3 regions of the Flavobacterium frigidum genome follow, and region 3 is predicted to be linked to each of the others. Evidence: riboswitches for the same ligand, from Rfam matches in the RefSeq annotation. Region 3 holds a riboswitch; each other region holds the start of a gene.
What was found. Region 3 has a riboswitch for S-adenosylmethionine ahead of ACNQGB_RS11165 (Na+/H+ antiporter NhaC family protein). Riboswitches for the same ligand answer to the same signal wherever they lie in the genome.
Positions count from the first base shown of each region.

Region 1: linked by a shared signal. The riboswitch ahead of ACNQGB_RS06255 (homocysteine S-methyltransferase family protein) and the one ahead of ACNQGB_RS11165 (Na+/H+ antiporter NhaC family protein) in region 3 are both predicted to bind S-adenosylmethionine.
Region 2: linked by a shared signal. The riboswitch ahead of ACNQGB_RS06190 (alpha/beta fold hydrolase) and the one ahead of ACNQGB_RS11165 (Na+/H+ antiporter NhaC family protein) in region 3 are both predicted to bind S-adenosylmethionine.

Region 1 is NZ_JBLVPT020000003.1:243,616-246,900, forward strand. Features, by position in the region: gene ACNQGB_RS06250 (NAD(P)/FAD-dependent oxidoreductase) at 1-799, shown strand, start outside; SAM riboswitch class I at 969-1,081, shown strand; gene ACNQGB_RS06255 (homocysteine S-methyltransferase family protein) at 1,333-2,334, shown strand; gene ACNQGB_RS06260 (leucine-rich repeat protein) at 2,420-3,285, shown strand, end outside.
Region 2 is NZ_JBLVPT020000003.1:227,603-230,887, reverse strand. Features, by position in the region: gene thrA (bifunctional aspartate kinase/homoserine dehydrogenase I) at 1-239, opposite strand, end outside; gene ACNQGB_RS06190 (alpha/beta fold hydrolase) at 260-1,222, opposite strand; SAM riboswitch class I at 1,300-1,407, opposite strand; gene metK (methionine adenosyltransferase) at 2,461-3,285, shown strand, end outside.
Region 3 is NZ_JBLVPT020000010.1:81,626-84,910, reverse strand. Features, by position in the region: gene fabG (3-oxoacyl-[acyl-carrier-protein] reductase) at 1-232, opposite strand, end outside; gene ACNQGB_RS11165 (Na+/H+ antiporter NhaC family protein) at 416-1,738, opposite strand; SAM-I-IV-variant riboswitch at 1,795-1,891, opposite strand; gene ACNQGB_RS11160 (hypothetical protein) at 2,017-2,439, opposite strand; gene sucD (succinate--CoA ligase subunit alpha) at 2,656-3,285, opposite strand, start outside.

The DNA of each region.
Region 1 (3,285 bases), on a different contig from region 3:
TGCCGAAACAATAGAAAAACAAGAAGATGGTACGTTTATCGTAACTTCAAACAAAGGTAAAAAATTCCATGCTCCTGTCATTGCTATCGCAGGTGGACTTGGAAGTTTTGAACCAAGAAAACCATTGATTGAGGATATCGAATTTTACGAGGACAAAGGAATCAAGTATTTCATTAAAAATCCAGAAAAATTCAGAGATAAAAAAGTAGTAATCGCTGGAGGTGGCGATTCGGCGCTAGATTGGAGTATATTCTTGTCTAATGTAGCTTCAGAAGTAACTTTGATTCACCGTCGCAACGAGTTTCGTGGTGCTTTAGATTCTGTAGAAAAAGTTCAGGAATTGAAAAATTCTGGTAAAATAAAAATGATTACTCCGGGAGAAGTTGTGGGATTGAAAGGTGCAGAACATCTTGAAGCGGTTGTAGTCGAGGAAAACGGCGCACAACGCACCATCGAAACCGATTATTTTATTCCGCTTTTTGGTCTTACGCCAAAGTTAGGTCCTATCGGCGACTGGGGATTGGAAATCGAAAAAAATGCCATAAAAGTCAATAATTCTTTGGATTACCAAACCAATATTCCGGGAATATTCGCCATCGGTGACGTAAATACCTATCCGGGGAAACTGAAATTGATTCTTTGCGGATTCCACGAAGCCACTTTAATGTGTCAGGCAGCGTACCAAATCATTAATCCAGGCAAGCGTTATGTTTTGAAATATACTACTGTTTCTGGCGTAGATGGTTTTGATGGTACACGTAAAGAAGCTCCAAAAGCTGTAGTGAAAGCCATAGTCTAAAAAGGTGCTGAGATACAAAGGTTCTAGGTTGCGAAGGTTGATTAAAATCTTTGCAATTAAGAACCTTTGTATTTAAACGTTTTGCAACAAACTCCGCTAGAAACTTTAAAAAAAAACTTGCAATTGTTAGCGCTTTGTCTTTTCTTTGCAGTGTTCCTATATTTATTGAAAGTTATCACGAAAGGCGGAGGGAAAGACCCAATGAAACCTTAGCAACCCTTTATTTTTTAAAGAAGGTGCTACATTCTACTTTATACAACCAGTATCAAAGATAGATAACACAAGAATACTTCTACAGTATTTCTCAAACCTTTTCTTGACAACGTATCGATTTTTTTTAGAGCAGATTAATGGCGCTTTTCAGTCATTATCGTTCCTGCTGTACGCTATATCTTTTTATTCGCCGAAAAAAGGCGAATAAAAAGGATGCCGCTACCATCAGGGCTAAAAAGAAAAATCTGGGAACTTTTGGAAATAGTAATCAAAAGTAAAAATCACCATTTCAAATTGTGATTTACAAGAAATAAAAAGTTATGTCAAGCATTCACGAAGCCATTACAAAAAACATACTCATCCTTGATGGAGCTATGGGAACTATGTTGCAACGGTACAATTTCTCCGAAGAAGATTTTAGAGGAGAACGTTTCAAGGATTTTCCGCATTCGCTAAAAGGAAACAACGATTTATTGTCGCTCACTCAACCACAAGCAATAAAAGACGTTCATGCCGCTTATTTTGACGCTGGAGCTGATATTGTTGAAACCAATACCTTCTCAGGAACCACCATCGGTATGGCTGATTACCATCTTGAAGAATATGTGTATGAATTGAACTATGAGTCGGCGAAATTGGCCCGTGAAGTAGCTGATGAATTTACCGCCAAAAATCCAGACAAACCTCGTTTTGTAGCGGGTTCCATTGGTCCTACGAACAGAACAGCAAGCATGTCACCAGATGTAAACGATCCAGGATACAGAGCCGTAACTTTTGATGATTTGCGCATCGCGTACAAGCAACAAGTAGAAGCGCTTATGGATGGCGGTTGCGATTTACTTTTGGTAGAAACTATTTTTGATACCTTAAATGCCAAAGCCGCGCTTTTTGCCATTGAAGAAGTAAAAGACGAACGCAATCTTGATATTCCTATTATGGTTTCAGGAACGATAACCGATGCTTCTGGCAGAACACTTTCGGGACAAACGGTAGAGGCTTTCTTAGTTTCGGTATCGCACATACCATTGTTGAGTGTAGGTTTCAATTGCGCACTTGGTGCCGATTTATTGAAACCCTATTTGAAAACGCTTGCACAAAACACAGTTTTCAACGTATCTGCGCATCCTAATGCAGGATTGCCTAACGCTTTTGGTGAATACGATGAAACACCGGAACAAATGCAAGCTTTTATCAAAGAATATCTCGATGATAATTTAGTAAACATTATAGGCGGGTGTTGCGGAACAACACCGGCACACATCAAGTTAATTGCCGATATCGCCAAGGAATACAAACCGAGGGTTTCGACTGCGGTGATGTAGTTTTAACTGAAAATGTTAATGATTTTACTTAAATTATGAAGATTTAAATATTTTTATACCATAAATATATTAAAGAATAAGAAAGATGAACATATTGAAATATTTAAAGTTTTTTTTTAATGTTAAAACTACAAGTAAGCCGAAAGAAATTTTAAGACTTGAGAAAATTTATAAGATTACAATTGAGGAACACACTGAAGGACATATAAATTCGATAGATAATAATAATAGGTATTTATTAGATATCAATAGAAATGTAATTGGATTAAATCTACGGAGAAATAAAATAAACAAAATACAAGGTTTTGAAAGTTTTACCGAGTTAATTAATTTAATTCTGGATGAAAATCAAATTACTAAAATAGAAGGGTTAGGGAAATTAACAAAACTTCGATTTATTAGTCTTGATAGTAATAATATTGAAAAAATTGAAGGGCTTGATTCAAATATAAATTTGAATGAAATTACGTTATTTAATAATAAAATAAAAAAGATTGAAAACTTACAAAATCTGAGAAAGTTAAAAGTTTTGTATTTGTTTAATAATGAAATCACTAAAATAGAGGGTTTAGATGATTTAAGAAATCTTGAAGAATTATATTTATCTGACAATCAAATATGTAAGTTAGAAGGTTTAGAAAACCTTGTTAGTTTGAAAGAATTATGGATGAGTAATAATAAGATATCAAAAATAGATTGTTTAGAAAATCAGTCACAATTAACTAAATTGTATTTAGGCCATAATTATATCTCCAAAATTGAAAACTTAAATAATTTAATTTCTCTAAATAGTTTGGATTTGAGCTCAAATAAAATAAAACAAATTCAAATCTTGCCAAGTTTAAAAAACTTAGTAAATTTTGAAATTAGAGATAATTTAATAGAAAAATACAGCAAAATTCTCAATGAAAATAAGACTGGTAAATTTGTTGTTAGAAAGATAGTTTATTT
Region 2 (3,285 bases), on a different contig from region 3:
TCAACAGCTTCATAAACATCTTGCTGGTAGGTTTTAAATTCTTCAAAAAGTGGTTTGTAACTTCCATTTTCAGAAGCAAGAGTTAAAATTTGCTCCAACTCATCCGTTGCATTGCCACGTGCCGAAACTACAATTGCAATTTTTTCGCCTTGATTTATTTTGTCTGTTATTATGGCAACCACCTTATTTAATCCGTCACCATTTGATAACGATTTACCTCCAAATTTTAATATTTTCATTGTGTTGTGTGTTTGTAGCTTTAGAAAATATCCTTAAGCAAATTGTGTAATTGTTTGTATTCTATCAAAAAAGCATCGTGTCCGTGAATGGAAACAATCTCTTGATAACTGACTTTTTTATTCTGTTTTTGTACTATTTCAAAAGTGGCTTTGTTTTCACTTGCTGTAAAAAACAAATCCGAATTGATGGCTATGATGTGAATTTCTGCTTCAACAGTTTCGATTGTATTTTCAAACGAAGACCTATTGCGAGTAATATCAATTGTTTTCAGTAATTGATTCATCATTTTGTAGGAAGCCAATTGAAAACGCTGCTGCAATTTTTCGCCATGATGCAACAACCAACTTTCAACATTAAAAATAGCTAACTCCTCATTAGTGGTTCGCTGAAATTTTGCTGCAAATGATTCTGGAGTTCTATAACACAACATCGCGTGTGTGCGGGCATCCTGAATGGGTTTAGATGAATTATTCAGAATTTGTTCTTGCAAAAAACAATTGGCAATAAGCCAATCGGTTGCTTTCCAATCGGTAGCTATTGGAATTAATATTTGGGTTATTGTTGGTTCTAATGCAACCATTTCCCAAGCAATTCCGCCACCTACAGAACCTCCAATAATGGCGTAGAGTTTTGCAACATCGAGCAATTGAATGCCTTTTATAAAAATTCTAGCAATGTCTCTTGCTGTAAAGTCAAGATAATTTTCAATTACAGCGCCATCAAATCCATTTCCAGGAACATTAAAAGCAAGTACGGTATATTTTATAGTATCAATAGTTTTGTTCACACCAATTAAATCATTCCACCAACCGTTATCGCCCACAACCTGTGAATTTCCGGTTAGCGCATGATTGACCAAAACGATGGGAGCAGTATGTAATGGCAACCCAAAAACTTGATAACTTAAGTTTAGAGCATCATAAATTGCACCTGACTCCGTGGTGAAATTGTATAATGTAATTGTTGTTGGTTTATTTTCCAATTTCAAATCTGTTATAATTAGGACTTGTGTTTGGAAATATTAGAAAGAAAGCTAGGTAGTAACTAGACAAATTCTTAGTGTTATCTTTCCACGATGAGCGTGGTAGAATGCAGCACCTTCTTCGATAAATCGAAGGGTTGCTAAGGCTTCATCGGGTCTAATCCCTCTGCCTTTCTTTATAACATTTCAATACAGTTGTGAACTTTATGTGTGCAAATTAAATACTAATTTAGTTAGCAAGCAAATTTTTATAAGCAATCTATTTTTTCTTATCCATTTAGAAAAAGAGATTTGTTTGTATTTTCTCCATTGTTATTTTGACGAGGCACCAGCTAACAAAACCATTTCACACCCCGCCAAAACAACAACATTAAAACTATTGCAAACCTCAACTTTAACAATAATAAATCAAGATTCTCTGCAAAAAAGCACCTCATTTTGATACGAATACCTTGCGACAAATAATAAACTACATGACACAATTCATTTTAATACATCCATTTTTTAATTTCAATCCTGAATGAATTAGTGTATCGAAAATATCCATACAACTTACTTTACATTTTAAAATCAAAAGTTCTAAAAGAGAAAAACCCTTTTAGAGGCTAATCCAAAAGGGCATTCAAGTTATCCTATAACTTATACTTTTGGGATTAGCAGTCCAAAATCAATAAAATGGCACCAGAACAAAATAATTTTTTGTCAAAATATGTTCTTGTGATTTCAAATATTTGGTAATGCATATTTGTTTTAAATTTATGGTATTCTGAAATTTTGTTCAAAAAAAAACTTCCCTTTTTAGTGGGAAGTTATTGCTTTATAATTTTATTGAAATTATACAATATAACACCCAGAGGAGAACTCCTCTTCATCTTTATACATATTGCACATATTCATTTTCATGTTTCATTGATTTGATTATCAAATATCTAAATTAGTTTTTAAAAAAACAAACCCCTTTTTAAAATAAATTCAAAAAAGATTTTTGAATTCACTATTCTAAAAAAGATTTAACTACAAAAAAAAATGAAGTTTAATTTGCAATTCAAAATGGTTTCATACCTTTGCACCCGAATATTAGAGGAAAAATTTGAACTGATTGCAACCTCTTCATAATGATACTGATTCATTATGAGTACTGATCTATTTTCAGTAGAAAAAAATGCTAAAGCAGAAACGCTCCTTTAGTCCTTTTCAGCAATTATTTTTTCTCGCTTAATTTTAAAACAAAAGTACTTATGGCCTATTTATTTACGTCAGAATCTGTAAGCGAAGGACATCCAGACAAAATTGCAGATCAAATTTCAGACGCATTAATTGATAATTTTTTGGCATTTGATGCCGATTCTAAAGTAGCATGTGAAACTTTAGTGACAACAGGTCAAGTGATATTGGCAGGTGAAGTAAAATCAAATACCTATTTAGATGTACAACAAATCGCTCGTGATGTAATCAGAAAAATTGGTTATACCAAAAGCGAATATATGTTTGAAGCCAATTCTTGCGGTATTCTTTCAGCTATTCACGAACAATCTGCTGATATTAACCAAGGTGTTGATAGGGCAAATCCAGAAGAGCAAGGTGCTGGAGATCAAGGTATGATGTTTGGTTATGCTACTAATGAAACTGAAAATTACATGCCATTGGCACTTGATTTGTCTCATAAATTATTACAAGAATTAGCGATTTTAAGACGTGAAAATAACGAAATTACGTATTTACGTCCTGATGCTAAATCTCAAGTAACTTTAGAATATAGCGATGATAACAAACCTACGCGTATTGATGCGATTGTAATTTCAACACAGCACGATGATTTTGATGAAGAAGCAACAATGCTTGCTAAAATCAAAAAAGATATCGTTGAAATTTTGATCCCGAGAATTATTGCTAAAAATCCAACACACGCTCATTTATTTAATGATACCATTCAATACCATATTAACCCAACGGGGAAATTCGTAATTGGAGGGCCGCACGGGGATACAGGTTTGACTGGAAGAAAAATTATTGTAGATACGTACGGTGGAAAAGGAGCTCACGGTGGTGGCGCGTTTTCTGGT
Region 3 (3,285 bases):
CGGCATCTACAAAAGTTTGTGCTTCATTAAAATCAGCAGCATTAGATTGATATCCTTTGGCTTTAATACCTAAAGCATTCAATTCTTTTTCTAAAGCTTCCGCAGATTCTACTGATGAACTGTATGTAAAAGCAACATTTGCACCATGTTGAGCAAAAACTTCTGCAATTCCTTTTCCTATTCCACGACTTGCACCAGTAATAATGGCAACCTTTCCTTCTAGTAATTTCATATTCAAAAATTAGTTTATTTTTTATTTGAAGCTATTCCTGCTATCCATTACAATCTTTTCTATTTTTAAAGAAAAAATAGAAAAGGATTTTCATTGCTATCAGGGCTATAAGCGACTTGCCAAATATATACTATTTCCTTTTTTAAAAAAAATTTCACTTTCATTAAGCGTCATAAAATTACTTTATACATGAAAATAACGCCCTACTAGCTTATCCCAAAACGAACTGTAAATGGCAATCAGGGTAAAAACAAACAAAAATAAATGATACCAAGCATTACCAATCAAGTCAAAGAAATTCAATTTACCATTAGCGTAACTTAATATCAGTAATACTTGCGCTCCATAAGGTAGAACGCCTTGTATAACGCAAGAAAAAATATCTAAAATTGTGGCTGTTTTTCTTGGGTTAAGGTCATATTCATCATTAATTTCTTTGGCAATTGGTCCTGTGATTACAATAGAAACCGTATTATTAGCAATAGCTAAATTAGCAAAACCCACTAAGGTACCAATTCCTAGTTGAGCTGATTTTTTACTTTTGATTAATTTTTTAATTTGTACCAGTAAATACGTGATTCCTCCCGCCTTTTCTACTAATGCGGCTAAACCACCTGTAAGCATAGAAAGTAAAAAAATATCAGTCATGCTTGTAAATCCCTCATAACACTTTTGAGTAAATTCCATTATAGTAAATAAACCGCCCAGATAACCAATTATCCCTGCTAAAAGTGTTCCTATAATTAAAGTATAAAAAACGTTGATACCCACCACCGCTAGAACGATTACAACAATATAGGGCACAATTGCAATCCATGAAAAATCAGTTCTTGCAATAGCTACAGCAACAATATCAGAATTTAATCCTAAATAGAAAAATACTAAAATAGTTAATAGTGCCGCTGGAAAAGCAATAAACAAATTGATCTTAAATTTATCTTTCAAATCACATCCCAGCGATTGTGTGGCTTCAATCGTCGTATCTGAAATCATCGATAAATTATCCCCTAGCATAGACCCGCCTAATAAAGCTCCTGAAATTAAGGGCAAAGAGGCTCCGCTTTTATCTGCAAGCGAAACTGCGATAGGTCCAATAGCAACAATGGCTCCAACTGATGTTCCCGTAGCAGTAGATAAAAAGGAAGCGATCAAGAAAATCCCCAACGGAAAGTAAGCAACATCGATTGTATTGATGCCAAGATTCACTACCGCATCAACACCGCCCATTGCTTTACTTACCACTGCAAATGAACCAGCTAATAAATAAATCAAACACATAGTTATGATTTTACTATCACCACAACCAGCAATTAGAGTATCAATTTTTTCGTTTGTAGATGATTTATACAATAAAAATGCAGCTATTATTCCAATTAGAACTGCTACGGGCGAAGGAAAAGCATAAAAATCATTCAAAATGATTCCAGCTCCTAAAAACGTAAAAATAAAAACAAATAGCGGAATCAATGCAAAAGGATTCCCAGATTCTTTAGTAAATTTTGTCATAAAAATAATTTTAAATTAAGTGTTATAACGAAAAACAAACCTGTAGATGGTAATGTAAAAACAACATTTTTTCCAAAAGATATGGCTTATCGTTTTAGCACCTTGCTTGTTGTTGCAGGTTGCTATCCTATTGAAGGATTCGTGATAACGGGTGCAAAATTAATTAATTATTTACGAATAAATCAAATAATTATATTAAAAATAAGAATAACTAAAAAAAACGCTATCAAAACTGATAGCGTTAATATATAAAATATTGAAAAACAGTAACTAACTACTTAGAAAGCTACATTCCACCTTGGTAATCTTCCATTTTCATCAAGGAAGTTTTGTAAAACTTGTCCTTCTACGAATGTTGGGATTACTTTAGTTTTATCATTGAATGTCTCATACCAAACTACTTCAAGGGTACTAATATCCTCTATTTTCATTTGTGCTGGCCAAGAATATTTTCTTCCCGTTTTCGCAAATTGGTGTCCTTCTACGATTTTATCCTTCAGTCCACCATTTTTAATTTTCAAAGTTCCATTATTTTGAACAGTTCCAGTAGAACCAACCATAATTAGCTCTTTTTCATCACCTACTGAATACACTAAAAATACACCAGAACCTTCTGACGCGTTGCAAACTTCTGCTAAACTATCTTCTGTAGTAAATGAAAACTGATTGGTAACTTTGAATTTTTTTAACTCTTTGTACATATTATTTTATTTTTATTTGAATTGGCTGCCACAAAAAAATACCCCACAAAATCGTGAGGTTCATTAGAAACCATTCGTTTGTATTTGTTTTATTAGGATAACAACTAAAGAAAATGCTATATTTAATAAAGTGCAAAGGTATTTTTTTTAATTCTATTTATCATAAAAAAGCCTCACAAATTGTGAGGCTTTAATACTATTTAGAAAAAGCTTAGATTATCCTAAAACTTCTTTTACTTTTTTACCAATTTCAGCTGGAGAATCTACTACGTGAATCCCACAAGCTCTCATGATTTCTTTTTTAGCTTCGGCTGTGTCGTCAGATCCACCAACGATTGCACCTGCATGCCCCATGGTACGCCCCGGAGGAGCAGTAACTCCGGCGATGAAACCTACTACTGGCTTACGGTTTCCATCCGCTTTAATCCAATGAGCAGCATCAGCCTCTAATTGTCCACCAATTTCACCTATCATTACAATACATTCCGTTTCTGGATCATTCATTAACAATTCAACAGCTTCTTTTGTTGTTGTTCCAATAATTGGGTCTCCACCAATTCCAATTGCTGTAGTGATTCCTAAACCTTGTTTCACCACTTGGTCAGCTGCTTCGTACGTTAATGTTCCTGATTTAGAAACAATCCCTACAGTTCCTTTTTTGAAAACAAAACCTGGCATGATACCAACTTTAGCTTCACCTGGTGTAATGATTCCCGGACAGTTTGGACCTATTAAACGTGCATTTCTTTCTTTAACATAACTATTTGCTTTTATCATGTCAGCAACCGGAATTCCTTCAGTAATTGCAATAATTACTTTAATTCCAGCATCTGCAGCTTCCATAAT